3 regions of the Stenotrophomonas sp. Ker107b genome follow, and region 3 is predicted to be linked to each of the others. Evidence: predicted binding sites of a transcription regulator. Region 3 holds the regulator's gene; each other region holds the start of a gene.
What was found. Region 3 encodes FliA, which starts transcription of late flagellar genes. Its sites were predicted from a motif close to TAAAGTTTNNCNNNCNNNGGCCGATAA; they were not measured.

Region 1 (10,372 bases), 470 kb from region 3:
CAGATGGATTTCTCGCTGCCGTTCGATCCTAACAGCGGTGAAACCCGCACCACGATGGTTACCACCAACGCGCTCAGCAACGGCACCTCACGCGGTGCGGAGCTGGAGTTCAGCGTGATGCCGGTGGACAACCTCACCGTGGGCTTGAACTACGCCTACACCCGCATCGATGCGCAGAGCGCGGTCGACCCGTTCGGTGCCGGCGTGCAGGTCACGGTGCAGCCATTGCTGGCGCCGAAGAACGCCGGCAGCGTGTCGCTGGAGTATCTGGTGCCGTTCGCCAACTTCTCCGCGCTGAAGTTCCACCTGGACGGCAACTGGTCCGATGGCTACTACACCAGCGAGTACGACCAGATGCTCACCGACAGTTCCTTCATCGTGAACGCCCGTGTCGCCCTGATTGACGTCCCCCTCAACAGCACGGGCTCGACCATGGCCGTCTCACTGTGGGCGCGCAACCTGCTGGACGAAGAACACCTGTTCTACAAGCTCAACAACGCCTCACTGGGCCAGAGCGGGATCTTCAATGACCCGCGCACGTACGGCCTGGACGTCACCGTCACCTTCTGATCGCCCTGGAGATCCCGATGCACCTTCGCCGCACCTACCTTGCCCTTGCCGTTGCCCTCAGCCTGCCGATGCTCGCTGGCGCCGGCCTCGCACTGGCCCGCTCGCCCGTCACCGATACCGCCGCCACGCCCACCACCGCGGCAAGCGCCAACGTGCAGCCGGTCGCCGCCGACGCGCAGCGCGTCATCGCGCTGCAGGGCGCCTGGAACACGCGCACCTTTGCGGGCCTGCAAGGCAGCCATGGCCCGATCCCGGCCAGCGCCTTCGTGCGCACCTCGGACCTGGGCCGTCTGACTGCGGCCGACCGCGACGCACTCGCCGCTGCCGGTATCACGCTGGATATCGACCTGCGTACCGCCGATGAGCAGGCGCAGTCGCCCGACCTGCTGGCCAGCGACGCGCGCTTCGCCTACCAGCGCACCTCGCTGATGGGCACCGAGAAGATGGACCTGCAGAAAATGATGACCACCTTCCCCGACTCGCTGGGCGCAGCCTATGTGCAGTGGCTGGATCACAGCCAGCCGCAATTCAAGCAGGTCTTCCAGCGCATCGCCGCCGAGCGCGACGGGACCGTGCTGTTCCACTGCACCGCGGGCAAGGACCGCACCGGCATCATCGCCGGCCTGCTGCTGGATCTAGCCGGCGTGTCCCGGGCAGACATCGTGCACAACTATGCGATCTCCGCGCATTACCTCGACGGCCAGCCCAAGGACAGCGCGATGAACGCGCAGATCATGGAGCTGATCAAGCAGAACCCGGAGATCGGCAGGAAGATGGCCGGCATGTCGGGCACCGCACCGGAGAACATGGAGATGTTTCTCGCCGCTCTGCATACGCAGTACGGCGGGGCCGAGGGCTATCTGAAGTCCATCGGCGTCAGCGAGGCGGAGATCGATCAGTTGAAGGTGCGGTTGGGTCAGGCGGGCTGATCAGACCAGCGTGTCGCGTGTCGGCCACGGATGGCCCACACGTCACGCACTGCATGCCGCATGCAGGCGCTCGCCACTGGCAGGACGTGCAATGGGCTGGATCAACCAACTGCGGTTGTCTGCGCCGGTTCGGCCATGATGCGCTCGATCCAGTCACGATAGTGATTCACACGCACATTGCAGGTGACCTGCCCATAGCGCCCGGGCCGGGCGGTCAGCACATTGCCCTGGACGACCTTCCACGCGCCCTGCCCGGCCAGCAGCCACTGACCATCGCGCTCGATCAGCACGGGGCCACCGCTGTCACCGTTGCCCAGCACGCCTTCCAGGGGCAGCGCTTGCGGCGGTTCGTCGAAGACATAGCAGAGCCAGCGGTCGTAGGCACTGGTGATCGTGTTGAACGCGCGCCGCAGCTCGGTGCGATTGGGGCCGCTGGGAGAATGCCCGGTGGCGCCCGTCCCCGTAGCCCCCTTTCCCAGAATCTTCGCGATCTGACCGGCCTCGTCGGTGCCACTGTAGATGGCCACAGGCGCAACGTCGGTCACCGGCGCCTTCAGCCTGATCAACGCAACATCGTCGCCCGATGCAAGGAACACCACGATCAACATTGCCTCGCCACTGGCCATCGCCTGATCGATCAATGTCTGCGGCAGCGTCCTGTAGCCGGGATGGACGACAACGCGCTCGACGTCCCGGGCCGCTCCGTTGATCACTACCTGCTTGAGGTCACCATGCATCGGCAGCGTGTGCGCGGCCGTCAGCACCCACTGCGGTGCGATCAGCGCGCCGTGACCCTCGCCGGGCATGTCCACGAGTGCGGGAAACTCGGTAGCGGGAACGCGATACTTCGCATCATCCACGTCATGCCGGATGACGATGGCATGGGCAGTTGAGGACACGGCGAGCAGCACCCCGAGTAACAACAATCGCTTCATATGTGATGCCTTGTGAGGTTCCAACAGCGGGATCAAGATGCCGGGCGCGGCAACGCAGGTTGGCTGGGTGTGCCGTTACGGCTCACGCTCCCGGGATTCCAGCGCGCCGGCGAACTTTGCCATCAATCGCACCAGCTCCGATACGTCCTGCGCGGACCATGAGGCGAAGATCTCCCGTCCGATCCGCTCGCGGGCCGCGTCCAGCCGGTCCGTCATGTCTTTGCCTTTCGGCGCGATGGTCGCCTCGCGGATGCGACGGTCTTCTGGATTGCCGCGACGCGTGACCAGTTCCATCGACGCCAGTTTGGCGACCTGGCGACTGATGGTCGTGTAATCGCGGCCCAGCCGGTCGGCCAGATCCACCACCCCGATCGGGCCGACCCGCTCGATCATCACCAGCAGGCGGAACAGCGCCTGGTCCAGCTTCAGGCCGGCGGCCTGGATCAGCATTTCATCATTGCGCGGGCGGTTCATCACGCTGGCAAGGCTGACCATGGAGAGGTGCAGCGACTTCAGTTCAGCCGAATTATGTGTATCTTGCACCTTCTTTTTCACAGGCATAGCATCTCCTCCAAGTACGTGCATATTACACACAGCTGGAGCGAGGCATGAGCAACAACCTTGATGTAGTGATCTGTGGCGCTGGCGCTGCCGGCCTCACCCTCGCCATCGAACTGGCTCGCCGCGGCGTGGCATTCCGGCTGCTGGAGCAGCGTGACCGACCCTTCCACGGCTCACGCGGCAAAGGTATCCAGCCGCGCAGCCAAGAGGTCTTCGAGGACATGGGCATCGTCAATCAGCTGTTCGCGGCGGGCGGGGCCTATCCTGTCTCCCGATCACATCACGCCGATGGCACCCATACGGACACGGTCATGGTGGAGGCGTCGCCAGCCACACCCGCCGAACCCTATCGGCGGCCGCTGATGGTGCCGCAGTTCCTGACCGAGTGCGTGATGCGCGGCCGCCTCGCGGCGCTGGGGCACCGGGTCGACTTCGGGCATGCACTGATCGGTTTGGAGCAGGACGCCGATGGCGTGACCCTGCGTCTTGCCACCTCTCTTGGCGAGCAGACGCTCCGCACACGCTATCTGATCGGCGCTGACGGCGGCCGCAGCATCGTGCGTCACGCACTCGATTTTGGCTTCCCCGGCAAGACCCTGGGCGTGCGTGCAGTGGTGGCTGACATCGTGCTGCAAGGGCTGCCACGCGATGCCTGGCACACCTTCAACGAAGAGGACATGGCGCGGCGCATCGCGCTGTGTCCTTTGATGGGAACCGCGTTGTTCCAGTTACAGGCCCCGGTGCCCGTGGAGGGCGAGGTGGATCTCTCGGCAGCGGGCCTGGCGGCGATGGTACGTGAGCGCACCGGGCGGGATGACATTGCGGTTCTGGACGTCGAGTGGGCCTCGGCGTACCAGATGAACGCCCGACTCGCCGACCGTTACCGCGTCGGCCGGGCCTTCCTCGTCGGCGACGCCGCCCACACGCATCCCCCCACCGGCGGACAGGGGCTCAACACCAGTGCCCAGGATGCCTACAACCTGGGATGGAAGCTGGCCGCCGTGCTGCAGGGGGCACCGCAGACCCTGCTGGAGACCTACGAAGAAGAGCGCCGCCCTGTTGCAGCCGCGATGCTTGGGCTTGCGACGAAACTGCTCGACCACGCCCGCCGCGGCGACAATCGACGCGGCCGGGAGGTCCAGCAGCTTGATCTCGGGTACGCGGACTCATCGCTCTCGCTGGCGGGCGAGCCCCGTACCGGACGCATCAACCCTGGCAGCCGCGCTCCCGACGCCCCATTGCAGGGCGCGGGTGGGCAGCCATTGCGCTTGTTTGAGGTGCTGCGCGGTACGCATTGGACGTTGCTTGGTTACGAAGCCACACGCGCCGATGCACCGGCGCGGAAGGGCTTGCACGTCCACGTGATCGGCCAGTGCGGCGATCTGTGGGATACGCAGGGACACTTCGCCGGTGCTTATGGCCTGCAGCCGGGCGAGTGGGTACTGGTGCGGCCGGATGGTTACGTCGCCGCCGTGGTCCACGCGCAGCAGATCGAGACGCTGAGCGCGCATTTCGACGGGTTGATGCCACCGCGCCGATAAGACAACCGCACGCGGCGGGCCGGATACGCTGAGCATCCGGCCCTTATCCAGCACCGGTCAGCGGCGCGCGTCACCCAGCTTGAAGATCGCCACCGCCCCTTGAAGCGCTTGGGACTGGCTCTCCATCGATCGCGCTGCAGCGTTGGCTTCTTCCACCAGCGCTGCATTCTGCTGGGTGGCCTCGTCCATCTGGATCACGGTCTGGCTGACCTGCTCGATGCCGGCGCTCTGTTCCTGCGACGCTGCGGAGATCTCGGCCATGATCTGGGTGACCTGCTGCACGGAGGCGACGATCTCCTCCATGGTGGTGCCCGCACGGCGCACCATCACCGCACCGCCCTCCACCTGGCCCACAGAGTCTTCGATCAGGCTCTTGATCTCGCGCGCGGCATCCGCCGAACGCTGTGCCAGGGTACGCACCTCGCTGGCCACCACGGCAAAGCCTCGGCCCTGCTCACCGGCGCGGGCCGCTTCCACGGCGGCATTGAGCGCCAGGATGTTGGTCTGGAACGCAATACCGTCGATGACCGAAATGATGTCAGCGATGCGTCGCGACGACGTCTCGATCCCCGCCATCGTGGTGACCACCTGGGCGACCACCTCGCCGCCCTGCCCGGCAACCCGCGCCGTGCGCTGCACCAGCTCGTCGGCCTTGCGCGCATGGTCGGCGTTCTGGCGTACCGTGGAGGTCAGCTCCTCCATCGACGCGGCGGTCTCCTCCAGGCTCGCCGCCTGTTGCTCGGTACGGCGTGACAGATCGTCATTGCCGGCCACGATCTCGCTGGCGGCCAGATTGATCGCGCCGCTGCTGTGCTGGATGCGGCCGACAATGGCGGTCAGCTGATCCACGGTCGCATCGGCGTCATCCCGCATCTGCGCGAAGACACCCTTGAAGTCGCCGACCATGCGGATGCTGAGGTCGCCGGCGGCAATGGCGCGCAGCAGACGCGACAGCTCGGCCAGGTTGGTGTCGGTGGTCTGCATCAGGGCATTCAGGCCGTCCACCATGCCGCGGAAGTCGTGCGAGAACGCCTGTGCGTCGCCGCGCTTGCTGAAATCGCCGGCGGCAGCCGCCTGGGCCAGCGCCAGAATCTGGGTGTTGATGGCCTGCAGATTCCGCTTGGTCACCACCATCGCGTCGCTGATGGCGGCTTTTTCGCCAGGCAGCGCCGGCATGTCCACGGTCATGTCTCCCACCGCATAACGCGACATCACCTCCACCAGCTGGCGCTGCACCTGGACATGCGCGGCCACCAGTGCGTTGGTCCCGGCCACCATGCGTCCGTAGTCACCCGGGAACGTGGATGCCTCCATCCGGTACCCCATCTCACCCTGGTCATGGCGCGTGGCCATCTCACCCTGGGCATCGATCACGCTGCGCAGCTGGTTCTGCAGATGCCCCATCGACTGCAGCAGCTGGCCCATCTCGTCCATGCGGCGCGGCTCAATCCGGCTGTCCAGGCGCCCGGAGGCGACCGCACTGGAGACGCGCACCGCCTCGGCCAGCGGCGCAAGCACCTGGCGGCGGATCAACAGGAACAGCGCTGCACACAACAATGCCGCCGAGAGCAGGCCCACCACGACGATCACCATCAGCAGCGACCGCGCCGGCGCCATCACGTGGCTCGTGGGGACCGTGATGCCCAGCGCGAAGACCTCCGGCGCATCGCCCAGACGCAACGGCACCACCACACGCAGTGAGTCGACACCACGCACACTGACCTGATCGGCGATCACCTCGCCCTTGCGGGTGACGTCCAGGACCTTGCGGGTATCGGCGTCGTCACGGATCTTGCCGACCTCCGACGCATCGGCGCTGGCCATGACCGCGCCTGCCGGCGACAGCAGGCTGGCCTCGCCCACCCCCAACGGATGCAGCTGGGCGATGCGCTTCTGCAGCGCGTCCAACGCCAGGGTCACGTTGACCGTGCCCAGGAAGCGCTCGCCGTCCATGATCGGCGTGCTCAACGTGGTCATCAGCGTGTCCACGCCGGCCAGCGGGTAGACGTAGGGCTCGATGACATTGGGCCGATGGGTGTTGCGGCTCTTCAGGTACCAGTCGCCGACACCCGGGACGTCGTAGTCACGCAACGTCTCGCGCACCAGCGTTCCGTTCTGCCACGACCAATAGGCCATGAACCGTCCGCTGAAATCATGGCCCTCGGTGTCGGCGAACGCACTGTCCTTGCCATCGAAGGCGTCCGGCTCCCAGGTACTGCTGATGCCCAGCCAGTCCTTGTGCGCACGCAGCTGCTCGCGCAGCACGACCGCGGCGGTTTCACGGCTGAAGCGCGGATCAGTGTGCTGCGTGCGTAGCGCATTGGCCAGCGACGCGGCGGTATCGAAGCCCAACTCAAGCTCGCTGGAGATGTTGCGCGCTTCATGCCGCGCCACCTCGCGCAGCATGTCCTGCGCTGACGTCGACAGCGCATCACTGCTCCGCCAGTAGATGACCACCGCGGTAAAGGTGAAGCAGGCCAATGCAAGCAGACCGGTACCGAACATCAGACGTGCGGCGACACTGTCACGGCGAATCAACGACAAACCCATGGATGGCACTCGAAAGAAAATGGCCACGGTCCGGAATGGACGCAGTGCACCGTCATGCGATAACGGCGTGAAGGCGACGTTCTTTAAGAACCATTCGACATGCACGTGACCAGAGAACGCAGGCTATAGTGCGCGCCGATGTTTCTGCGATCTACGTCGTCCACTGCCATGAAAAACCGTTCCACGCTGTCGCTGACCTTCGCGTTGATCGCGACCCTTTCCTCTGCGGCGCACGCTGCTGAATCCACCTCGACAACAGAACCGCACGTGGACATCGGCGGCGCGGTGCGCTTCAACTATGGCTGGCTGGACTACGGCCCCACCAGCCGCCTGCAACTGGAGCTGCTGCGTGCCGATATCGACGCCGGTGCCGGCCCGCTGTTCCTGTCCGCGCAGTACCGCTGGTATGACGGGTTCGATGCCGTGCACCATGCCTATGTCGGTTGGAACGCGAGCGAGGACACCGTCGTGCAGGCCGGGATCCAGCAGGTTCCGTTCGGACTGCTGCCCTTTGCCGCGCAGAGTTTCTGGTTCGGCTCCGGCTATTACCTGGGCATCGAGGATGACTACGATCCCGGCATGGTGATCCGTCACCGCGATGGCGCAGACCAGTGGCACCTCGGCTGGTTCGCCGGCGACGAATACGGCACCGGCGCACGCAGTGATCGCTACTCCTTCGACGTGGCCCAGACAGACACACTGCCCTACCGCGAGCGCGAGAGGCTGCACCTGCGTTACGAACACAGCCAGGCCTGGGCCGGCGGCGACCTGCTGCTGGGCGGCTCTGCTTTCAGTGGACGGGTTGAGAACGTGCGGACCGGGCAGCGTTACGGCCATCATGCGGCGGCCGTGCACGCGCAATGGACGCGCGACAGCTGGACCACACAGCTGCAGTGGGCGCGCTACCGTTACAGCATCCCGAGCGATCGCATCGCCATGTCGGCGTTCCTTGCGCCGTTCGAGATCGCGGCAGAGGCCGATGTCCCCACCGCCAATGTGGCCTATTCCTTCGGCAAGACGCGCTGGCTGGACAACGTCACCTGCTACAACAACCTGAGCATGACCTTGCCCGTGCAGGATGCCCCGCAGCTGCGGAACTCCTGGCAGAACGTCACCGGCTGCAGTGTGCAGAAGGGCGCGATGCTGACCTACGCCGACTGGATCGCGGGCAAGAACATGTGGTTTGCCGGCGGCAATGGGGTCGGGATCGATGACGGCGCAGCCACAGGCTGGCACTCCCGGTTCAACCTCAACATCGGGTTTTACTTCTAGGCCAGGCAGGCGGGCACAGGCTGCGTGTGCGTCGCCTTACAACTCAAACGCCCGCCTTCGGCCAGAGGCGGACCCGCCTGACGCGGCTGCACGGACTGCATCGGTGGAAGCAGTTGCTAACATTGTCAGCCACTCCTCCGTGGAAGGACGTCGCCCGCATGCTTTTCCTCCCGGCGTTTCATCGGGTTGTAGCGCTGACGCTCGTGGCATTGCCACTCTGTCCGGTGTCCACCCTGTCAGCGGCAGAGCCTGCTTCTGAGACCAGCGCCTTCACCCATCCCATCAACACCGCCAAAGACGCCCCTTTGATAGGCCTTGGCAGCAGTGGCCTGCTGCGTTATGCCTTGTATGCCGAACGCGGTAGCGATCACGCGCGCAACATCGTTCCGGACTTCTCCCGCGCAGGCTATCAAGGCGGCGGCATCAGTCTGCCCACCCGCTCCAGCATTCCCGTCATCGAAGTCCTTGGGCCAAACGCCGAGGGTGACGACTATCCCCGTATCCAGGAAGCTATCGATGCGGTCGCCATACGTGCCAAGGACAGCCGGGGCCTGCGCGGCGCAGTCCTGTTGCGACGCGGCCACTACAGGTTGAGCCAGATGCTGACCATCCGGGCAAGCGGCGTGGTGCTGCGCGGTGAGGGTCGAGGTGCAGACGGCACGGTGATCCGCTCCGACGTCAGCGAGCGTCAGGGCAGGATCCTTGACGTCGGGACCAGCGAATCCGCGGTGCCCCGCGCAGCGTTGGATGCACGCCGCACCGCAATCAACATGGACTACGTGCCGGTAGGGGCAACGCGGATCAGGGTAACGTCCGCAGCCGGCTATCGCGTGGGCGATACGGTGTCGATCGCGAGGCAGCCCGATGCCCGCTGGGTCGGCCCCGAGGGCATCGATACCGCGCGATATCGGTGGACGCCCAGCGACTACGCCGTTTACAGCGAACGCGTGGTCACCGCCGTAGACCATGACACGATCACCCTTGATGCCCCGATCATGGATGCCATTCAGACGCGCTTTGGTGGCGGCAGCGTCTATCGCACGGATTCCACCCGTATCTCCCAGGTCGGCATCGAAGACCTCCGGCTTGAGGGTAACCCCGAGACCGGCACGGTCAACGGCACCCCCGATTCCGGCCCCTTTACCGCACTCCGACTGGGTGCGATTCAAGATTCATGGGTTCGCGATGTCACCGTGCGTTATGTGTCGCATGGATTCGTGACCCGTAACGGCGCGCAGTTCAATACCCTGCAGGACATTGCCTATCTCGACCCGAGGTATGGCGAAACCCAAGGCGCCCGCCGCTATGTATTTCTGTACGAGGGCAACTCGGCCTTCAATCTGATCCAGCGCTGCTACAACCAGGGCGGCAGGCATACCTTCGTCATCGGCGCACGGGTGCCTGGCCCCAACGTGTTTCTGGACTGCCTCGCCGTCGGCGACAGCAATGACAGTGGTCCACACCATCGCTGGTCCACCGGCACACTGTACGACAACACCAAGGGGTACATGCTGCGGGCACAGAACCGCCGGTATAGCGGAACGGGGCATGGGTGGGCGGGTGCGCAGCAGATGTTCTGGAACACCGAGCACGATATCTACGTCGTCCAGACGCCTCCCTTTGCGATGAACTGGAGCGTGGGACAGGTTGGCGCTATTGCACCTGGGAAATTCCCGCCTGAGGAGCAGAGGGGGATCGTGCAATCGATGGGTCAGGTGGTCACACCTCGCAGCCTATATCTGCAGCAATTGCATGATCGTCTAGGCGAGCAGGCGGTGATCAACGTCACCACTGAAGCGCAACGGATCGAGCGCATCTGGGACACTCTGTCAGCGGGTGCCGGGGAATAGCGCGCGCCCCAAAGAAACCTCCCTGACGTGAAGGTCCGCTATCGGCCAGCGCTTGAATCGTGCAAAGGATGGGGACGCACACCGATACTTCGCCTGGTCGGCAGGTGGGCACGAATGCGCAGCCTGCCCAACCAGGTGGCGCGGTCAGGCCTTCGTTGTCGCCT
Region 2 (10,372 bases), on a different contig from region 3:
CGTCCAGCATTCCCGCGCCCATGCAGCAGCTGCGCGCGCGCCTGAGCAGCGACACCGGCATTCCCGAGGCGGCGCTGCCGTTCGTGGGCGAACTGCTGCAGGTCCGCGACGAAGACGCCGCATGGCAGGGCGCCATCGAGCGCGTGCTGCACGGCTTCGCGCAGTCGCTGCTGGTCGATGAGCGCCACCACGCCCAGGTCTCGGAGTGGATCAACCAGACCCACCTCGGTACCCGCCTGGTCTACTACCGCGTACGCCGCAACGACGATGCGCTGCATGGCCGCGAGCCGGGCGCACGTTCGCTGCTGCACAAGCTGGTGCTGCGCGAGCACGGCTATGCCGGCTGGCTGCGCCGCGAGCTGGGCAAGCGCTTCGACTACGAATGCGTGGATGCACGCCACCTGCGCGATACCGACCGCGGCATCACCAAGGAAGGCCAGGTCAAGCACCCGGGCGAGCGCTTCGAAAAGGACGATCGCCACAACATCAGCGATCGCCGCCGTTGGCTGCTGGGCTTCAACAACCGCGACAAGCTGGACCTGTACGAGCGCGAAGCGATCGAACTGGCCCAGCGCATCGCCGCCTGCGACAGCGACGTGGCCGGCCTGCGCGCGCAGCGCGAACAGGACGGCAAGGCCCGACTGGCCTGCCATCAACTGTGCACGCTGGGCTGGGACGAGATCGATGTGGCCGCACCGCTGCAGCGCCTGGACGACATCGCCCAGGCCCTGCACGACCTGCGCGAAGGCAATGCCGACCTGCGCAAGCTGGGCGAACAGATCGAGAAGACCCGCGCCGACGTGGCCCAGGCCAAGCGCACCTATGAAGACGTGCGCGTGGAGCGCGGCCAGCTCGGTCGTGAACACGAACGCCTCGAGCGTCTGCACGAGCAGTGCGCGCCGCTGGCCAAGCGCGTGGTCACCCCCCTCCAGCAGCAGGGGCTGGACGAACGCCTGAAGGCGCTCGGCGTGCTCAGCCTGGAGAACCTGGAAGCCCACTTCCGGCAGATCAGCAACACCCTCAATGAACAGCTCGGCGGTTCCCAGGCCGAACACAACCGGCTGGAGAACCTGCTGCTCGGCTGCTTCCGCCGCTACTGCCAGGCCTGGCCGGAAGACAGCGGCGACTTCACCGTCAGCCTGTCCAGCGCCGAAGATTTCCTGGCCCGCCTGCAACGGCTGGAGAACGATGGCCTGCCGCAGCACGAGGCACGCTTCTTCGATCTGCTGCAGAGCCAGAGCAAGAACAACCTGCTGGCCCTGCAGCGGCACACGGCCGAGGCGCGCAAGTCGATCGCCCAGCGCCTGGACGAGGTCAATGCCTCGCTGGAGCAGGTGCCGTTCAACCGCGGCACCCTGCTGACCATCGAACTCACCGACCGCCGCCTGCCCGAAGTGCTGGATTTCCACCAGCGCCTGCGCGACGTGCTGTCCCAACAGCAGACCGACCAGCGCGAGCTGGCCGAAGCGCAGTTCGCGGTGCTGCGTGAGCTGGTCGCCAAGCTCGGCTCGCAGGAAGGCGAGGACAAGCGCTGGCGCGAGCTGGTGCTGGACGTGCGCCTGCACGTGGAATTCGTCGGCGTCGAACTCGATGCCGCCACCCGCCAGCAGGTCGAGATCTACCGCAGCGGTGCGGGCAAGTCCGGCGGCCAGCGCCAGAAGCTGGCCACCACGTGCCTGGCCGCCGCGCTGCGCTACCAGCTCGGTGGCGCCGACGGCCAGCTGCCCAGTTACGCGGCGGTGGTGCTCGACGAAGCCTTCGACAAGGCCGACAACGAGTTCACTGCGCTGGCGATGAACATCTTCGACAACTTCGGGTTCCAGATGGTCGTGGCCACCCCGCTGAAGTCGGTGATGACGCTGGAACCGTTCATCGGCGGTGCCTGCTTCGTGGAGATCAGCGGCCGCCACGATTCCGGCGTGCTGCTGATCGAGTACGACGACGAAGGCAAGCGCCTGAAGCTGCCCGAGCGTGCCCGCGCCGGCGAGACGACGGCGGCACCGGCACCGGCCGTGATCGCCGCGCCGGACGTGGTCGATGCCCCCGAGGCGATGGCTGCGCCCCAGGTACCGGCGAAGAAAGCGGCAAAGAAGACGGCCACCAAGGCCGTACCCAAGGCAGCCGCAAAGACGCCGGCCAAGCCCAAGCGCTGAGCAACCAACGGGTCAGCCCCAGGGCTGGCCCGTCCTGCTAACCGGCGAAGGTATCCCATCCCATCCGGGCGATCAGCACCACCACCAGGCCGACGAACAGCTTGCGGATGAAGGGCGTGCCGCCGCGCAGCGCCATCCGCGTACCGACCACAGAGCCGATGATGTTGGCCGCGGCCATCGGCAGCGCGAACAGCCACAGGATGTTGCCGGTCGGCACGAAGAACGAGATCGCCGCCACGTTGGTCGCCAGGTTCACCACCTTGGAGGCGGCCGACGCACGCAGGAAGTCCAGCCCGAAGAAACGCACGAACAGGAAGATCAGGAAGCTGCCGGTGCCGGGCCCGAAGAAGCCGTCGTAGAACCCGATCACCGCACCGATGGCCAATGCGGTCACCAGCTCCTTGCGGCCGATCTCGCGCGGGCGGTGCAGGGCACCGAAGTCCTTCTTCCACAGCGTGTAGCCGAGCATCGCCACCAGCAGCACCAGCACCAGCGGGCGTACCGCGTCCTTGGGCAGCAGGCTGACCGCCGTGGCCCCGGCAAACGAGAACACGAAGGCCGTGCCCGCCGCGAACAGCACCGGCCGCCACGGGAAGCGCACATTGCGCGCGTAGCGGAACGCAGCGGCGGCCGTGCCGAACATCGAGCTGAATTTGTTGGTGCCGAACAGCATCGCCGGCGTGTGCTGCGGCAGGACGGTGAACAACCCGGGCAACTGCACCAGCCCGCCGCCGCCGACGGCGGCATCGACCAGGCCGGCGATGAAGGCGATCGCCACCAACCAGAACAGCTCAGGGGGAACCATCTCAAGCACGGCGGGGCATCGCAACGCAGGGCGCGCAAGCATACGCCCGGTCATCGCGCGACAATACCCCCATGACCACCGTCTCCTCCGATCCCTGTCCCTGCGGCCGCCCGCTGGCCTACGCCGCCTGCTGCGGCCTTTACCATGCCGGCACCCCCGCGCCGGATGCCGAAGCGCTGATGCGCTCGCGCTACAGCGCCTACGTGCGGCACCTGGCCGACTACCTGCTGGCCAGCTGGCACCCGTCCACGCGCCCGGCCGAGCTCTTGCTGGCCGAAGCACCCGGCCAGCGCACCCAGTGGCTCGGGCTGACGATCCACGCCCACACCCGCTCAGATCCCGACCACGCCCAGGTGCGCTTCACCGCGCGCTACAAGGTCGGCGGCGGCAGTGCGGTGAAAATGCTGGAACACAGCCGCTTCGTCCGCGAAGACGGCCGCTGGTTCTATCTCGACGCGTTGCCCTGAGCCAGTGCGGTCGCGCGCACCGGCACGGTGCCCTGCTGGCCAAGTGCACGCACACAGTTGCGGCCGGCGTCCTTGGCCGCATACAGCGCCTGGTCTGCGGCCTTGATCACCGCCTGTGGACTGTCCGCCACCCGGCTGTCGGCCACGCCGATGCTCACCGTCACCTGCACCACCGCGCCGTTGCCACCACGCCCACGTTGCAGCTGCCCCACCGCATCGTCGCGGCTGCGTGCGGCGCGGTCGCGCAGATGCATCCGCACCCCCTCGATCGTCGCGCGGACCTCTTCCACGGCCGCCACGCAGGCCGGGGCTGGGCGATCCAGGAACACCAGCGCGAATTCCTCACCGCCATAGCGGAACGCGCGGCCCCCCCCGCCTACCTCGGCCAGTCGCGCGGCCACCAGCTTGAGCACGTCATCGCCGGCATCGTGGCCGTGGGTATCGTTGAAACGCTTGAAATGATCCACGTCCACCATCGCGATGGTGTAGGTGGCGCCCACGCGCTGCAGATACTCATTGAACGCGCGACGCCCGGGCAGGCCGGTGAGCTCATCGCGGAAGGCCATGTGGAATGCCTCCTGCAACATCGCCGAGACGATCAGCAGCAGCGCCATGCAGCTCACCGCCGGCAGCAGCGCCGGCGAGACGAACACCCGCGGCAGCAGCCACCACAGGCAGAGCAGGGCGATCAGCAGGGCGGTGTGCAGCGGGCGGGGGCGTCGCCAGGCCTGGACAGCCAAGGCCACCGTCGTAATGAGAAACAGCAGCGCCGGGAGTTGGGCCAGCGCATTCCAGTCGCTGGGCAGCCAGGCCAGGTGGCGATCGGACAGCAGCGCCTGCATGCCGTCGGGAACCTGCGTGGCCAACAGCAGGAAGATGCCCAGGGCCGTCCCGCTGACCACGCCGCGCAGCAACAGGTCCTGGCGCAGCCGTCCGCGTTCGGGCCACAGCCCATGCAGCAGGAACAGCAGTGGCAGCCACCACGACACCGCATGGAAGATCAGCGGGGTCTGTGCCGAAACAACGCCATCGCGCAGGAACGTGCCGACCACACCATGCAGCAGGGCGAACGCCAGGGCGATGGCCAGCATCAGGCACAGCGCCCGGACGCGGTTGTAGATCAGCGCCAGGCCGACACCCAGGCAGGCCAGCACCATCGGCAGCAGGCGATGCACCGAACTGCCGGCTTCCGCCGCGGGGGTGGCGGCCCACAATCCCAGCGCCACCAGTACTGCAGGCAGCACGAACAGATAGTGACTGGGCTGGCGTAGCAGATGCGTCCGCAAGAGGGGTTCCACGTGGTGGCCGGCGCGCCGTGGCTGCAGCGTGCAAACCGGACTACACAGGCGATGGGTCTTCCCCGGTAGCGGCCTGCGCGTATTCAACTTGAGCAATGTCACCGAATCGATGCGGTGCCATGACGTGGCACTCACCCCGGCTGGTCGATCCTCACCGCAATGAATACCGCCGTCGCTGCCGCACTACCGCACACTGCCGCCCCGCCATCGCCGCTGGCCGTCCGCTACGCCACCGTGCGTGCACGCACGCTCGCGCTGGCCGCACCGCTCAGTGCCGAAGATGCCATGGTCCAGAGCATGCCCGACGCCAGCCCGGCGAAATGGCACCTGGCCCATACCACGTGGTTCTTCGAGCGCTTCGTGCTGGCGACCCGCCCCGGCTACGCCCCGATCGATGCGGACTGGCACTACCTGTTCAACAGCTACTACCAGAGCATTGGCCCGGCCCATGCACGCCCACAGCGCGGCCTGCTCTCGCGCCCGACGCTGGACGAGGTGCTGCACTTCCGCGCGGAGATCGATCAGCGTGTGCTCGCCGCACTGCAGGCCGGCAATCTGAGCGAGCAGGCCCAGCATCAGCTGCTGCTCGGCCTGCACCATGAGCAGCAGCACCAGGAACTGCTGTTGACCGACATCAAGCACGCGTTCTGGTCCAATCCACTGCAACCGGCGTACCGCACCGATCTCCCGGCAAGCCCGGCGCGTGCGCTGCCGCTGCAGTGGCGCAGCAGCCCGGAACGGATCGTGGAGATCGGTGCACCGGTGTGGCCCACCCAGTCGACGTTTGCGTATGACAACGAATCGCCGGTGCACCGCGCGCTGGTCCCGGCGCATGCGCTGGCCAACCGCCCGGTCAACAACGAGGAATACCGTCAGTTCGTGCAGGCCGGCGGCTATCGCGAGCCGCGCTGGTGGATGAGCGAAGGCTGGACGCTGTGCCAGGAACAGCAGTGGCAGCACCCGCTGTACTGGGATGACGCGCTGGAGCGCGAGTTCACTCTGGGCGGCTGGCGCGCGCTCGATCCGCATGCGCCGGTCTGCCACCTGAGCTATTTCGAAGCCGACGCCTACGCGCGTTGGTGCGACGCCCGCCTGCCCACGGAGTTCGAATGGGAAGCGGCGACGGCGGGCCGCGCCCTGCGTGGCCGCTTTGCCGATGCCGATCAGCTGCACCCGGGCGGCGCAGAGGAAGAGGGGGACATCGTCCAGTTGTTCGGCGATGTGTGGGAATGGACCAGCAGCGCCTACGGGCCGTATCCGGGCTTCCGCACCTTCCCCGGCAACCTGGGTGAGTACAACGGCAAGTTCATGTGTGGTCAGTGGGTGCTGCGGGGCGGCAGCTGCGCCACGCCGGCCGATCATCTGCGCGCCAGCTACCGCAACTTCTTCGCGCCGTCGGCCCGGTGGCAGTTCGCCGGCCTGCGCCTGGCCCGGGACGTCGCATGAGCTCGGTCCGTGATGCGATGGATGCACTGACCGATCTACAGCCGGATCGTGACCGGATCACCGCCGACATCCTGCGCGGGCTCTCGTCCACGCCGCGCCAGCTGCCCTCCAAGTACTTCTACGATGCCCACGGCTCGGCGCTGTTCGAGCAGATCACCCGGCAGCCGGAGTACTACCCGACCCGGACCGAACTGCAGCTGCTGCAGGACTGTGCGCATGACATCGCCAAGGTGGTCGGCCCGCGTCTGCACGTGGTGGAACTGGGCAGCGGCAGCGGCCGCAAGACCGAGCTGCTGCTGCATGCGCTGCGTGAGCCGGTCGCGTACACCCCGATCGAAATCTCGCGCGCCGCTCTGCTGGACAGCATCACCCGGCTGGCACCGTCGCTGCCGGATATCGAAATGCTGCCGGTCTGCGCCGACTTCACCCACCCGGTCCAGTTGCCGTCGCCGCAGCGCGAGCCCGCCCGCCACCTGGTGTTCTTCCCCGGCTCGACGCTCGGCAACTTCGCCCATGATGACGCCATCGCACTATTGAAGGCTATGCGCCAGACCATGGGTCCGGATGGCATGGCCCTGATCGGCATCGACCTGCACAAGGACGCGGCGTTGATCGAAGCGGCGTACAACGATGCCGCCGGGGTCACTGCCGAGTTCACCCTCAATCTGCTGCGTCGGCTCAACCGCGACATCGGCAGCGATTTCGATCTGGACGGCTTCCGCCATCGTGCCCGCTACAGCGTGCCGCGGCTGCGCATCGAAACCGAGCTGGTCAGCCAACGCGCGCAACGCGTGCACGTGGATGGCCAGGCCTTCGAGTTCGCCGAAGGTGAAGCGATGACGGTCGAGTACAGCCATAAATACACCGATGCGGTGTTCGCCCGCATGGCCGCCGATGCCGGCCTGCAGGTGACCGCCCACTGGAACGCGACCGATCCGGCCTTCGGCCTGCGCCTGCTGCAACCGGTCTGACCTGCGCGGCATTGCCGCTATGATGCAGGTCCACTGGCTGCAAGGATTCCCGCCAATGCGATGGTCGCCCCTGTTGTTGGCCGGGCTGTGTCTCGGCGTACCGTCGATCACGGTCGCCGCGCCGGATGCCTTCTCCACGTGCCTGGTCACCCTCAAGGCCCAGGCCGGCAAGCAGGGCATCACGGCCGAGCGCTTCGACACGCTCACCGCCGGGCTGACCCCCGATCCCAGCGTCTTGCCGCTGCTGGACGCGCAGCCGGAGTTCACCACGCCGTTGTGGGATTACCTGGCCGCATTGGTGGATACCCAGCGCGTGGCGGATGGGCGTGCCCGCCTGGCCGAGCACCGGGATCTGTTGGCCCGGGTATCGACCGAGTACGGCGTCGATCCGGCCACGATCGTCGCGGTCTGGGGCGTGGAGAGCGATTACGGCCGCGTGTTCGGCAAGCGCCCGCTGCTGCAGTCGCTGGCCACGTTGTCCTGCCAGGGCCGCCGACAGCCGTTCTTCCGCGGCGAACTGCTGGCCCTGCTCAAGCTGATCGATGCCGGTGACCTGCGTGCCGAGGGCCTGACCGGCTCGTGGGCCGGCGCCTTCGGCCATACCCAGTTCATGCCCTCCACCTATGCACGTATCGCGGTGGATGGCGACGGTGATGGTCGCCGCGATCTGGTCGCCTCGATTCCCGATGCGCTGGCCTCCACCGCCAACTACCTCAAGAAGGCGGGCTGGCGGACCGGGCAGCCATGGGGCATCGAAGTGAAGATTCCGGCTGGCCTCAACGCCAGCGTGGCCGGGCGTACCCAGCGCAAGCCACTGGCCGACTGGCGCGCGCTGGGCATCGTCCCGGTGGCCGGTGGCGCTCTGGCGCCCGCCGGGCTCCCGGCCGACAGCAACGCCGCGCTGCTGCTGCCCACCGGGACCAAGGGCCCGGCCTGGCTGGTGTTCCGCAATTACGATGCGATCTACGCCTACAACGCCGCCGAGAGTTACGCGCTGGCGATCGCAACACTGGCCGATCGCCTGCGTGGCGGAACCGGCATCGCCGCCGCCTGGCCAACCGATGATCCTGGCATCGGCCGCACCGAACGCCGCGAGCTGCAGACCCTGCTGCTGGCCCGCGGCCACGATATCGGTACCGCGGACGGCATGATCGGTACCGCCACCCGCCGCGCCATCCAGGCCGAGCAGCAGCGCCTGGGCTGGACCCCCGCCGATGGCCGCGCCGGCCAGCGCATCCTCACCGCCCTGCGCGGTGCTCCTCCTTCTTCCACACCGACCATGCCTGCATCCACCGTGTTCACGCTGCCGCCCAATCACGCCCAGTACGTCCAATCCCCGGCGGCGCCGCGCGCGGCCCTGCCCAAGGTGCCCGGGCTCAGCCTGGCCGACATCCAGGGCTTCCCCGCTTGGACGGTCCAGACCCCGTTCGCCACCGCCGCGATCAGCGTGTTCGGCGGCCAGCTCCTGTCCTATGTGCCCAAGGGCGGGCAGGACGTGATGTGGCTCTCGCCGAGCGCCCAGCCGCTGCCGACCCCGATCCGTGGCGGCAGCCCCGTGTGCTGGCCCTACTTCGGCCGCCAGGGGCAGGGCAATGACGTGCCCTCGCATGGCTTCGTCCGCAATGTGCCGTGGACCCTGCAGCAGGCCCGTCGCGAGGCCGATGGCACCATGGTGCTGACCCTGGCCCCGCCCGTGCTGGAGAATCTGGACCTGCGCCTGCGCATGGAGCTGCGCATCGGCCGCACCCTGGAACAGCGCCTGATCACCGAAAACACCGGCCGCGAACCGGTCGCCTTCACCCAGGCCCTGCACAACTACTTCCATGTCAGCGATGCGATGCAGGTCAGCGTGGAGGGGTTGGATGGCCTGTCCTACCTGGACAAGTTCGAGAACTACGCCACCCCGCGCCAGCAGCAGGGCGACTGGAACCTGCGCGACCCGCGCGATCCCGGCCGCAGCGACCGCATCTATACGCAGGCCGGCGGCCGCTACGTGCTCAAGGACCCGGGCCTGAAGCGCCGCATCGAGATCACCACCACCGGCAGCCGCTCGCTGGTTGCGTGGAACCCCGGCGAGGCGGGCGCCAGCAAGATGGCCGATGTCGGGGCCGGCTGGCGCAACTATGTGTGCCTGGAAGCGGCCAATGCCGGCCCGGATGTGATCACTCTGCCTGCCGGCGCCAGTCACACGCTCACCCAGACCTTCAGCGTGCTGCCCCTGTAACGCTGCAGCCGACGCCCGGACGGGCGAATCGGTGCTTCTCCCTCAAGGAACGGGTCATGTCCGATACCTCGTGGTACTACGCCGATGCCAGCCAGCAACGGCAGGGCCCGCTGTCCACTCAGGAGTTGCGACGTCTGCACCAGGCGGGCCAGATCGATATCGACACCCTGGTCTGGTGCGCTGGCATGCCGCAATGGAATCCCCTGCACGGTGTGGCCGAGCTGTCCCCGCAGGCATCGGCGCATGATCCTTACACTGCGCCTGCGTCCAGTCTGGAGAAGGGCAGCGGCCAGGCGCTGGCGGCGCTGGACAGCAACCTGCAGGCCTATGAAGTCTTCGTGGGCCGCAACTTCCCGGTGTACCAGCGCAAGTGGCGACTGGCCAAGGAAGCCTCCAACGCCAACAGCTGGAATTGGCCAGCCTTCCTGTTCGGTGCGTTCTGGATGCTGTATCGCCGCATGTATGCGGTCGCGACCGGGTGGATTGTCGTGCTGTTCGGCCTCTCCATCGCCGAGGGATTCATCGGCGCCTCGAGTAACGCATCCACCACAATCACCTTGGGCGCCGGTGCCGCGGCCGGTTCGCTGGGCAACCACCTTTACCTGTGGCATGCGAACCGCATCATCGCCGAAGCCAGGATGCGCCATCCGGACAACGAGCAGGCCCTCCACGCCGAGCTGGCCCGTCGCGGCGGTACCCGCTGGTGGGCGGTGGGCTTGGGCCTGCTGACCTGCATGCTCGTGCTCGGTGCGCTGTCTTTCCTGTTCGACCGCTGAGTCGGGCTCAGCCGCGCGCTGCCGACGGTCGCAGCGCCAGCAGACAGATGCCGCCGGCGACCAAGCCCCAGAACGCCGAGCCGATCCCGGCCAGCGACAGGCCCGAGGCGGTCACCAGGAAGGTCACCAGCGCCGCTTCGCGATCTGCCTCCTCACGCAGGGCCGTCGCCAGGCTGTTGGCGATGGTGCCGAACAGTGCGATGCCGGCCACGCAGGCCACCAGTTCCTTGGG
Region 3 (10,372 bases):
CATTCCTCGCTGCTCAGGCGGGCGGCGGCTTCCGGATCGATCAGCCCCTTCTCGCGCGCCTTCTGGCGCAGGCGTTCCGGGTCGATACCCGCGCCGTCGTCCTGCACTTCGATGCTGACGTAGTCGCCTTCCTGCTGCGCGGACAGGCGCACGTGGCCGCTGCGGGGCTTGCCCTGTGCTTCACGCAGCTCCGGCATTTCCACGCCGTGGTCGATCGCGTTGCGGACCAGATGGACCAGCGGATCGGCCAGCGCTTCGACCAGGTTGCGGTCCAGCTCGGTTTCCGCGCCGATCAGTTCCAGCTCCACTTCCTTCTTCAGCGAGCGTGCGACATCGCGCGCCACCTTGGGGAAGCGCGAGAACACCTTGCCGACCGGCTGCATGCGGGTGCGCATGACGGCGGACTGCAGGCGGGCGGTGGCGATGTCCAGGGTGGAGACGGCCCGGTCGAGCTCTTCATCGTGCAGGCGCGCACGCAGCGTCTTGAGCCGGTTGCGCGAGAGCACCAGCTCGCCGATCAGGTTGACGATCGCATCCAGGCGCTTGGTGTCCACGCGCACGGTGTGCTCAGCCTCGGCGACCGGCTTGTTGGGCGCGGGCTTGTTGGCGGCAGGCGCGGCGGGCGCAGCCACCGCGCGAGGCGCCGGGGCGGGTGCGGCCGTCACGGACTTGGCACCGGGTGCCGCGCCGCCGTGCAGCTGGTCGAGCAGCGATTCGAACTCGTCTTCGCTGATCATGCCGTCGTCTTTCCTGGCGGCGACGGCGGTCGGTGCGGCACCGCCATGCAACTGGTCGAGCAGCGCTTCGAATTCATCGTCGGTGATCAGCTCACCGCTGCTGGGGCCGGCCGCGGCGCTGGGGGCAGCCGCCGGGGTGGCCGGGCCGTTCACGTCGAACTGTGCGATCAGCTCCGGCGGGGCATAGCCCGGCTCGGTGCCGGCCGAGACCGAATCCAGCATCGACTGCAGGTAGTCCAGCGACTGCTGGGCCGCGTCGAAGTGATGGGCCTGCAGCGTGGCCTGGCCCGAGCGTGCCATGCCCAGGGTTTCCTCGGCGGCGTGGCACAGCTCCACCATCGCCTGGATGCCGAGGAAGCCCGCGCCGCCCTTGAGCGTGTGGAACCCGCGGAACACGGCGTTGAGCTGGTCACTGTCCTGGGGCGCCTGCTCCAGCGACACCAGCTGTTCGCCGAGGCGATCCAGGATCTCCTGGGCCTCGAGGATGAAGTCGGCAGCGATATCGTCTGGAACAGCACTCATGATCGTTAAAGTCCCAAATCGGAGAGCAGGTCGTCAGCGTCGACCTGTGAAACCTGGTGGCGGTCCAGACCGGTTACGGCCGGGCCGGCCAGGCCGTTGTCACGCTTGTGCGCGGTGTCGTCCTGCGGCGGCAGCCCGAGTGCACCGAAGCCCTCATGCACGCGACGCACGATGCCCACCACGCGGCGGATGATCTGCCCGGTGAGATCCTGGTAGCTCTGGGTGAGCGCGATCTCGGTCAGGTTGTGGCGGATGCGGTCCAGCTGCTGGTCCTGGTCGGCCGTCAAGCCATTGGCGCGCAGCTGCTCGGTGAGCGTGCGGCATTCTTCGGCCAGGTCCAGGGTGCGGTGGGTGGCCTGTTCGGTCATCGCCACCACGTGATCCAGGCGCGCGCAGGCATCGTCCAGTTCGCCGGCTTCGCTGGGCAGGCTGGGCAGCTCGCCCAGTGCCTGGCCCAGCTCGCGGGCGAGCCGGTTCAACCCGGCCATCATCGGCTGGGTGCGCAGCGCGGCGAGTGCGTCGATTTCCTGACGCCACGCGGCTTCGTCACCCGATTCCAGCGCGGCCAGTGCATCCTGCAGGCGCTGCACCAGCGCTGATTTGTCGCTCAGGGTTTCCATCAGGCGCTCGCCGCCAGACGCTCGAAGATCTTGCCGAGCTTTTCTTCCAGGGTCTGGGCGGTGAACGGCTTGATGATGTAGCCGTTGACGCCGTTCTGGGCCGCTTCGATGATCTGCTCGCGCTTGGCTTCAGCAGTCACCATCAACACCGGCAGCGTCTTGAGCTTGGCGTCGGCGCGGATGGCCTTGAGCAGGTCGATGCCCGTCATCACCGGCATGTTCCAGTCGGTGACCACGAAATCGAACGGCTGGCTCTGCAACAGCATCAGCGCGGCATGCCCGTCCTCGGCTTCGGCCGTGTTGGTGAAGCCCAGATCGCCCAGCAGGTTCTTGACGATACGACGCATGGTCGAAAAATCGTCGACGATCAGGATACGCATGTTCTTGTCCAAAGCTCTTTCCTCGGTCTTAATGGTTCTCGAGGCCGGCGTCGGCCGCCTCGAAGATTTTCAGTCGGCCACGCAGGCGCAGCACGGCCTGGCCATGGATCTGGCACACGCGCGATTCGCTGACGCCCAACACGGCGCCGATCTCTTTCAGGTTCAGTTCCTGCTCGTAATACAGCGACAGGACCAGCTGTTCGCGCTCGGGCAGCAGCCCGATCGCGTTGCCCAGCTCGCGCCCGAACTCGCCACGCTCCAACACCTGCTGCGGGGTCGGGCCGCCCTGGGCGACGGTGTCCAGCTCGCCCTGGTCTTCGATCCGTGATTCCAGGCTCAGCACCTGGCCGCGCGAGGCATCTTCCATCAGGCGCAGGTAGTCCGGCAGCGGCATGTCCATCGCGGCCGCCACTTCGGTGGCGCTGGCGGCGCGTCCGGTGCTCTGTTCGAGCCGGCGGATGGTGGCGGCGGCGTCGCGGGCCCGGCGATGGACCGAGCGCGGTACCCAGTCACCACGGCGGATCTCATCGATCATCGAGCCGCGGATGCGGATCGAGGCATAGGTCTCGAACGAGGCGCCCTGGTCGGCGTCATAGCTGCGCGACGCTTCGATCAGGCCCATCATGCCGGCCTGGATCAGGTCGTCGACCTCCACGCTGGCGGGCAGACGTGCCGCCAGATGGTGGGCGATGCGGCGGACCAGGTCCGAGTGCTGGGCAATGCACTCGTTCGCGGCGACCCGCTGGACCTCTTTGTATTGTGCGGCGCCTTTCATGCGGTCACCCCGCGTTGCTTGAGGATGCGTTCCAGGAAGAACTCGACGCCACCACGCGGCTCGGTCGGGGCCTGCCAGCGTGCGGTACGGCGTGCGATCTCGGTCAAGGCCAGCGCCGACGGGCTGGACGGGTAGGCCTTCACCACCGGCTGCTGGCGCTGGACCGACAGGCGCAGCCAGTCGTCCTGCGGCACACAGCCGAGGTAGTTGAGCGACACATCGGCCAGGAACTTCTCGCAGACGCGGGTCAGCTTTTCGTACAGCACCCGGCCTTCATTCGGGTCGCGCACCATGTTGGCGACCACCTGGATCCGGTCCACGCCGCGTTCGCGCGAGAGGACTTTGATCAGGGCGTAGGCATCGGTGATCGAGGCCGGCTCGTCGCAGACCACCACCACGGTGTCCTGGGCGGCCTGGCAGAAGGTCAGCACGCCGTCGGTGATGCCCGCGGCCGTGTCCACCACCATGATGTCCAGTTCGCGCTCCAGCTCGGAGAACACGTTGACCAGGCCGATGTGCTCGGCCTGCTGCAGCTCGGCCATGTTGCGGCGGCCCGAGGCCGCCGGCACCACCAGCACGCCGCCGGGGCCTTCGATGATGACCTCCTCCAGCGTGCAGCGCCCGGCGACCAGGTCGGCCAGGGTCACGGTCGGCTTCAGGCCCAGGATCACATCGACGTTGGCCAGGGCCAGGTCGGCATCCAGCAGCAGGGTACGTTTGCCCATGCTGGCAAGCGCCACGGCCAGATTGGCCGAAACGTTCGTTTTGCCCACGCCGCCCTTGCCGCCGGTGACGGCGATGGTGCGGACCGGGCCCAGCGGCTGGCTTCGGGTAGCCGACAACGGGAAGGTCTGGGTCAGCTTGGCGTACTCACGCGACGGCATGGTTCAACTCCGGGTTGCAGGGCATATCGGCCGCGCGGCGCAAATCTTCAAGGCGAAGTACAAGATTGGCCGCGCTGGCACGGTGCAGGTCTTCAGGAACGTCCTGGCCATCGGTGATCCAGGTGATCGGCAGGCGGTGGTCGACGGCCACCGACAGGGCGGTACCGAAGCGGCCGGTCTCATCCAGCTTGCTCAGCACCACGCCCTGCGGGTTGGCGGCGCTGAAGCGGCGGACCACCTCGTCCATGTCGCCGAAACTGGTGTTGGCCGGCAGCACCAGCAGGGTGCGGATCTGCTCGGCGGCCCGCAGCCACTGCAGCTGGGCGGCCAGGGCACGGTCGCGCGGGCCCAGGCCGGCGGTGTCGATCAGGACCAGCTTGTAGTCCTTCAGGCGCTCCAGCAGCTGGTTGAGGTCGCTGCCGCTGCTGGCTTCGTGAACTGCGATGCCAAGCTGGCGGCCGAAGCCGTACAACTGCTCGCGGGCGCCGATGCGGCCGGTATCGGTGGTGACCAGGGCGACATCGCGGGCGGCGTGGGCTTCGGCGAACCGCGAGGCCAGCTTGGCGATGGTGGTGGTCTTGCCGGCGCCGGTCGGGCCGACCAGGGCGATCACACCGCCGGCTTCCAGCGGATCGACCGGGGCGATCGGCAACTTCCTGGAGAGCAGGCCGAGCATCAGGCCACGGCCGCGGTGGGCGTCGGTGTCCAGCGGGATCTGCATGGCCACGTCGCGGCTGATCCCGGCATCGAAGCCGTATTCGTCCATCAGGTCCAAGGCAGCCGCACGGACCGGCGAGCCGCGCAGGCGTTCGTCGGTGAAGCGGTGCATCTCGCGCTCGATGACGTGGCGCATGCCGGCCACTTCGTGACGCAGCTGGCGGATTTCTTCGTCGTCGCGCGGGATCAGGCTCAGCTCCGGCGCGCTGGCCACGACCGGTGCCGGTTCGTTGGCGGCGGCCGCGGTGGTCACCGGCAGCGGCAGCGCCGGCGGTACCGCAGCGGCGACGATGGCGGCCGGGGCGAGCACCGCGGCGGCCGACAGTGCGGGTTCGTCGGCGTCGTCCAGCGGCGGATCGATCACGAAGCGGGCGCGGTTGATCGGGGCCGGGGCCGCGACAGCCTCCACCGGTGCGGCGGGCGAGGCTGCGGCAGCCTGCTCGACATTGAACGGCGCGAAGATCTGCTCCGGCAGCGACGGTTCGTTGACGGCGGGGCCGACGCTGGCGCGGGCCAGGGTAGCGGCAAAGCCATCGCTGCCGCGCTGGGGCACGCTTTCGTTGGCGGTATCGAGGGTGCGACCGGTCGCGCCGACAGCGGCGCGGGCCAGGGCGGCAACGGCCGAGGTGGTGGCGGCCACCGGCTCGGGCGTGGCCACCGGGGTCTTGCGACGGGTCACGGCGGCGATCACGGCATCGGCGGCGCTGCGCGGGCGCGGGGCCGGCGGCGGAGCGACATCCTTGCGGGCCGCTTCCAGGGCGCGCTGCACTGCGCCCTCGTCGTAGTTCGCCGCCGCCACGATCTCGACACCTTCGGCGATCCGGCGGTTGGACAGGATCACTGCGTCAGGACCGTGTTCCTTGCGCACCAGGTTCATGGCCGAGCGCATATCGGAGGCGACGAAGCGTTTGATTTTCATGCTGTGGTACCGGGACTGGGGCGGCGGAGTGGTGGAAGGGAAACGCTGGTTGTCGGTGGTCTGCACGGTCAGGGATTCCCTTTATTTCCTGCTGCGGTGAATTCGAGTGGGGTGTCTGTTTTCTGTCGCGGTGCCGTCGGGCGCCTGGCTCAACTGATCGTGCCGACCAGCTTCAACCGTTTGTCCTCGGGCACCTCGCTGTAGGCGAGTACGGACAGCGAGGGGACGCTGTGGCGTACCAGCCGTGCCAGCGCGGCACGTACCGGGCCAGGCACCAGCACGACCGCCGGCTCGTTCTTCGCTTCCTGCTTGCCGACACATTCGGCCAGGCTTTGATGCAGTCGCTCAGCGAGTCCGGGTTCCAGCGCGGCGCCGTTGCCCTGAGTGGACTCCTGCAAGACGCGTTCCAGTTGCGGGTTGAGGGTGAACACCGGCAGCTCCGCCGACATTCCGGCGATCTCCTGCACGATGAAACGGCCCAGCGCGTTGCGCACGGCAGCGGTCAGCACCGCCGGGTCCTGGCTGGTCGGGGCGCTTTCCACCAGCGACTCGACGATCTTGCGCAGCTGGCGGATCGGAATGCGTTCGATCAGCAGGTTCTGCAGCACGCGCACCACGGCCGAGAGCGGCAACGACTTGGGCGTCAGATCCTCGACCAGCTTCGGTGCGCTCTTGGCCAGGTTGGCCAGCAGCTGCTGCACTTCTTCATGGCCGAGCAGTTCCGGGGCGTGCTCGCGGATCAGGTGCGACAGATGCGTGGCGACCACCGTGGCCGGATCGACCACGGTGTAGCCCATCGTTTCGGCGTTGGCGCGCTGGTGCGGTTGGATCCAGGTGGCGTCCAGGCCGAAGGCGGGATCCTTGCCGGCGATGCCCTCCAGCGTGCCCAGCGCGCTGCCCGGGTCCAGCGCGAGTTCGCGGTCCGGGTGGATCTCGGCCGTGGCTACCGGGACGCCGTGGATCAGCAGGCGGTAGGCGGTGGCGGGCAGTTCGAGGTTGTCGCGGATGTGGACCGAGGGAATCAGGAAGCCGATGTCGTGGGTGAGCTTGCGGCGCACGCCCTTGATCCGCGCCATCAACTCGCCGCCCTGGTTCTTGTCGACCAGCGGGATCAGCCGATAGCCGACTTCCAGGCCGAGCGGATCGACCGGGCGCAGTTCGTCCCAGGTCAGTTCGGCGGTGGGCGAGGGGGTGGCGCCGGGCAGGCCCAGCGCTTCGGGACGGCTGGCAGCGGGAGATTCTGCGGCGCGCGCAGCGGCGACGCTCTTCTTCCAGGCTTTCCAGGCAACGAAGCCGAGGATTGCCGCCAGCGTCAAGAAGGCGACGTTGGGCATGCCCGGCACCAGGCCGACCACGCCCATGATCGCCGCGGCGATGGTGAGTGCGCGGTACTGGCCGAACACCTGGCCCATCATGGCCTGGGCCATGTCCTGCGAGCGCGAGGCGCGGGTGACCAGCATGGCCACCGCCGAGGACACCAGCAGCGCCGGCAGCTGCGCCACCAGGCCGTCACCGATGGAGAGCAGGGTGTAGGTGGCCGCGGCATCGCCGAACGGCATGCCGTGCTGGAGCACGCCGACGGCCAGGCCGCCGATCAAGTTGATGAACAGGATCAGGATGCCGGCGATCGCATCACCGCGGATGAACTTGCTCGCGCCATCCATCGCGCCGTAGAAGTCGGCTTCCTCGCGGACTTCTTCGCGGCGGGCCTTGGCCTCTTCACGCGTCAGCAAACCGGCGTTGAGGTCGGCATCGATGGCCATCTGCTTGCCGGGCATGGCGTCCAGGATGAAGCGCGCGGTCACTTCGGACACGCGGCCGGCACCCTTGGTGATCACCACGAAGTTGATGATGGTCAGGATCGCGAAGACCACGATGCCGACCGCGTAGTTGCCGCCGATGACGAATTCACCGAACGCGGCGATCACCTTGCCCGCGGCCTCGTGGCCGTTCTGGCCATGCAGCAGGATCACGCGGGTGGAGGCCACGTTCAACGCCAGCCGCAGCATGGTGGTGATCAGCAGCACGATCGGGAAGATGGTGAAGTCCAACGGGCGCTTCACGTACACCACCGCCAGCAGCACCATCAGCGAGATGGCGATGTTGAAGGTGAACAGGGCATCGAGCACCGGCGGGGCCAGCGGGACGACCACCATGGCCAGCAGCGCCAGCACGATCAGCGGGGCGCCGAGGCCGTTGCGGATCATGTCCAAGGCGCGGCGGACGTTCATGCCGCCTGCAGCGGGCTGTGCGCTCATGAGCGGGCTCCCTTGCCGAATTCATCGATGTCGATGCTGGGGCTGGCCGGCATCGGGCCGGTGTGCCAGCTGCGCAGCTGGTAGACGTAGGAGAGGACCTGGGCCACGGCCGAATACAGTCTCACGGGAATTTCCTTTCCAAGTTGACCTTCCCGATACAAGGCGCGTGCCAAAGGCGGGGCGGAGACGATGGCGACCTTGTTGCCGTCGGCCACTTCACGGATACGCAGGGCGGTTTCATCCACGCCCAGGGCCACCACGGTGGGGGCGCCCATCTTTCCGCCCTCGTATTTCAGGGCGACCGCGTAGTGGGTCGGGTTGACCACCACCACGTCGGCGGTGGGCACCGCTTCCATCATCCGGCGGTTGGCCAGCTGCTGCTGGAGCTGGCGGATGCGGCCCTTGACCTCCGGGCTGCCCTCGCTTTCCTTCATTTCCCGGCGCAGCTCTTCACGGGTCATCTTCAGCTTGCGCATCCAGTTCCAGCGCTGGTACGGGGCATCGATGAAGGCCAGCAGCATCATCGCGCCGCCGGTGGCCAGCATCAGCTTCAGGGTGAAGCCCAGGCCGTGGACCATCGCGGTTTCCAGCGGCTGGTTGAGCAGATCGCGCAGGGGCCGGATGCCGTGCCAGACCACCAGCCCGGCCGCGGTGCCGACGAAGGCGATGCGCAGCAGGGATTTGGTGAACTCGGCGATCGCTTCCGGGCCGTACAGGCGCTTCATGCCGGCCATCGGGCTCATGCGCTTGAAGTCGGGCATCATCGATTTGTTCGACCAGCGCAGCCCGCCCATCACCACCGGTGACAGGAAACTGGCCAGCAGGCAGATCACGATCAGGGGCCACATCGCCAGCATCAGGCGCAGCAGCAGCTCGCCGAAGTGCCCGAACAACGCCTTGGGGTGCAGCCACAGGGCCGGCTCGGGGCTCAGCGCGAACTGCATCCAGGTCTTGGTGTTGCGGGCGATGGTGCCGGAAAACGCCATCAGCGCCAGAACACCGGCACCGAACACGGCCGCCGTGGCCAGCTCACGCGAGCGCGGAATGTTGCCCTGTTCCCGGGCATCGCGCAGGCGCTTTTCGGTGGGTAATTCGGTCTTTTCGCCGGCTTGTTCGTTCTCGGACATCAGGGCACGACACGGGAGGAGATACCGGTGTCCGTGCAAGAACCGTTCCGCGGGCTACAAGAAGGTAGTGCCGGCCGCTGGCGGCCGGCACTACCTCACCGGGCCTGCATCACCCCGCCGAGGCCCCTGGCCGCGCGTGGGCCTTCCATCCTGCCGCCACCTCCACCCGCGGGCGGGGCAGGTCATGCAGCTGCATGAAGCGCTCCGGGTCCATCGGCCGGCCGAGCAGATACCCCTGCAGGTAGTCGCAGCCCAACCGCTCCAGGTAAGCGCGTTGGCCGGCGGTCTCGACGCCTTCGGCGACGATGTCCATATCCAGCGCATGCCCCAACGCCACGATGGCCGAGACGATCACCACGTCCTCAGAGCTGTTTTCCAGATCGCGCACGAACGCATGGTCGATCTTGATCTCGGTGGCCGGCAGCCGCTTGAGGTACAGCAGGCTGGAATACCCGGTGCCGAAATCATCGATGGAAATGCCCACGCCCAGCGCGGCCATGGCCTGCAACAGGGTCAGGCTGGCCTCGGTGTCACGCATCACGGCGCTTTCCGTGATTTCCAGGATCAGCCGGCGCGGCTGGAGATGGTGGGTCTTGAGCGCCTCGCGCACTTCGTGCAGCAGCGTGGGCGAGGCGAACTGGATCGGCGAGAGGTTCACCGAGACCGTCCAGCCGTCATGACCGGCGTCGTGCCACACACGCAGCTGGCGGCAGGCTTCGTTGAGTGCCCAGCGGCCGATGTCATTGATCACGCCGCTGCGCTCGGCCAGGCGGATGAAGCGGTCCGGCGGGATCAGGCCCTGCTGCGGGTGACGCCAGCGGATCAGCGCTTCGGCCCCGCTCACCGATTGGCCGGCCACGCGGGTCTTGGGCTGGTAGTGCAGGAACAGCTGCTCGGTACCGATCGCCCGGCGCAGGTCGGCGAGAAGCTGGAACTGCTGCTCGGCGCTGTCGTTCATCCAGTCGGCGAAGCGCACATAGGCGTTGCGGCCGGCTTCCTTGGCCTGGTACATCGCTGCATCGGCGAAGGCCATGAGCTGACGCTCGCTGGCGGCATGGTCGGGGCAGATGGCGATGCCGATGCTGGCGGTCACCTGCAGGTCCTGGTGCGGCAGCAATGGTTCGCGGCCCACGGTCTGGATGATGCGGCTGGCCAGCGTGGCGACATCCTCATCGTTCTCGATCGGCACCACCAGCACGAATTCGTCGCCGCCCAGGCGCGCGAGCATGTCTGCCGGCCGCAGCAGTTTGCGGGTGCGGTCGGCGACGGCGACCAGCAACGCATCGCCGGTCTGGTGTCCGTAGGCATCATTGACCTGTTTGAAGCCGTCCAGATCCATGAACATCACCGCGAACCGGCTGCCGCGCTGCTCGGCCTCCGCCAGCGCCTGTTCGATGCGCTGCTGCAGCAGCCGGCGATTGGGCAGACGGGTC

Region 1: the regulator FliA is predicted to act here: its motif matches at 7,146-7,172, upstream of ACWV8V_RS06970 (methyl-accepting chemotaxis protein).
Region 2: the regulator FliA is predicted to act here: its motif matches at 4,789-4,815, upstream of ACWV8V_RS11760 (GGDEF domain-containing protein).

The regions. Positions count from the first base shown of each region.
Region 1 is NZ_JBSPHX010000001.1:1,525,323-1,535,694, forward strand. It holds gene ACWV8V_RS06945 (TonB-dependent receptor) at 1-570, shown strand, start outside; gene ACWV8V_RS06950 (tyrosine-protein phosphatase) at 588-1,499, shown strand; gene ACWV8V_RS06955 (S1 family peptidase) at 1,601-2,434, opposite strand; gene ACWV8V_RS06960 (MarR family winged helix-turn-helix transcriptional regulator) at 2,510-3,019, opposite strand; gene ACWV8V_RS06965 (FAD-dependent oxidoreductase) at 3,043-4,536, shown strand; gene ACWV8V_RS06970 (methyl-accepting chemotaxis protein) at 4,594-7,086, opposite strand; gene ACWV8V_RS06975 (hypothetical protein) at 7,255-8,358, shown strand; gene ACWV8V_RS06980 (hypothetical protein) at 8,517-10,208, shown strand; gene ACWV8V_RS06985 (NmrA/HSCARG family protein) at 10,353-10,372, opposite strand, start outside.
Region 2 is NZ_JBSPHX010000002.1:399,335-409,706, forward strand. It holds gene ACWV8V_RS11745 (ATP-binding protein) at 1-2,153, shown strand, start outside; gene ACWV8V_RS11750 (sulfite exporter TauE/SafE family protein) at 2,191-2,967, opposite strand; gene ACWV8V_RS11755 (YchJ family metal-binding protein) at 3,030-3,425, shown strand; gene ACWV8V_RS11760 (GGDEF domain-containing protein) at 3,404-4,711, opposite strand; gene egtB (ergothioneine biosynthesis protein EgtB) at 4,883-6,169, shown strand; gene egtD (L-histidine N(alpha)-methyltransferase) at 6,166-7,140, shown strand; gene ACWV8V_RS11775 (lytic murein transglycosylase) at 7,196-9,364, shown strand; gene ACWV8V_RS11780 (GYF domain-containing protein) at 9,421-10,140, shown strand; gene ACWV8V_RS11785 (benzoate/H(+) symporter BenE family transporter) at 10,148-10,372, opposite strand, start outside.
Region 3 is NZ_JBSPHX010000001.1:1,055,987-1,066,358, forward strand. It holds gene ACWV8V_RS04965 (chemotaxis protein CheA) at 1-1,259, opposite strand, end outside; gene ACWV8V_RS04970 (protein phosphatase CheZ) at 1,265-1,879, opposite strand; gene cheY (chemotaxis response regulator CheY) at 1,879-2,271, opposite strand; gene ACWV8V_RS04980 (RNA polymerase sigma factor FliA) at 2,288-3,034, opposite strand; gene ACWV8V_RS04985 (MinD/ParA family ATP-binding protein) at 3,031-3,918, opposite strand; gene ACWV8V_RS04990 (AAA family ATPase) at 3,905-5,554, opposite strand; gene flhA (flagellar biosynthesis protein FlhA) at 5,704-7,812, opposite strand; gene flhB (flagellar biosynthesis protein FlhB) at 7,809-8,939, opposite strand; gene ACWV8V_RS05005 (putative bifunctional diguanylate cyclase/phosphodiesterase) at 9,049-10,372, opposite strand, start outside.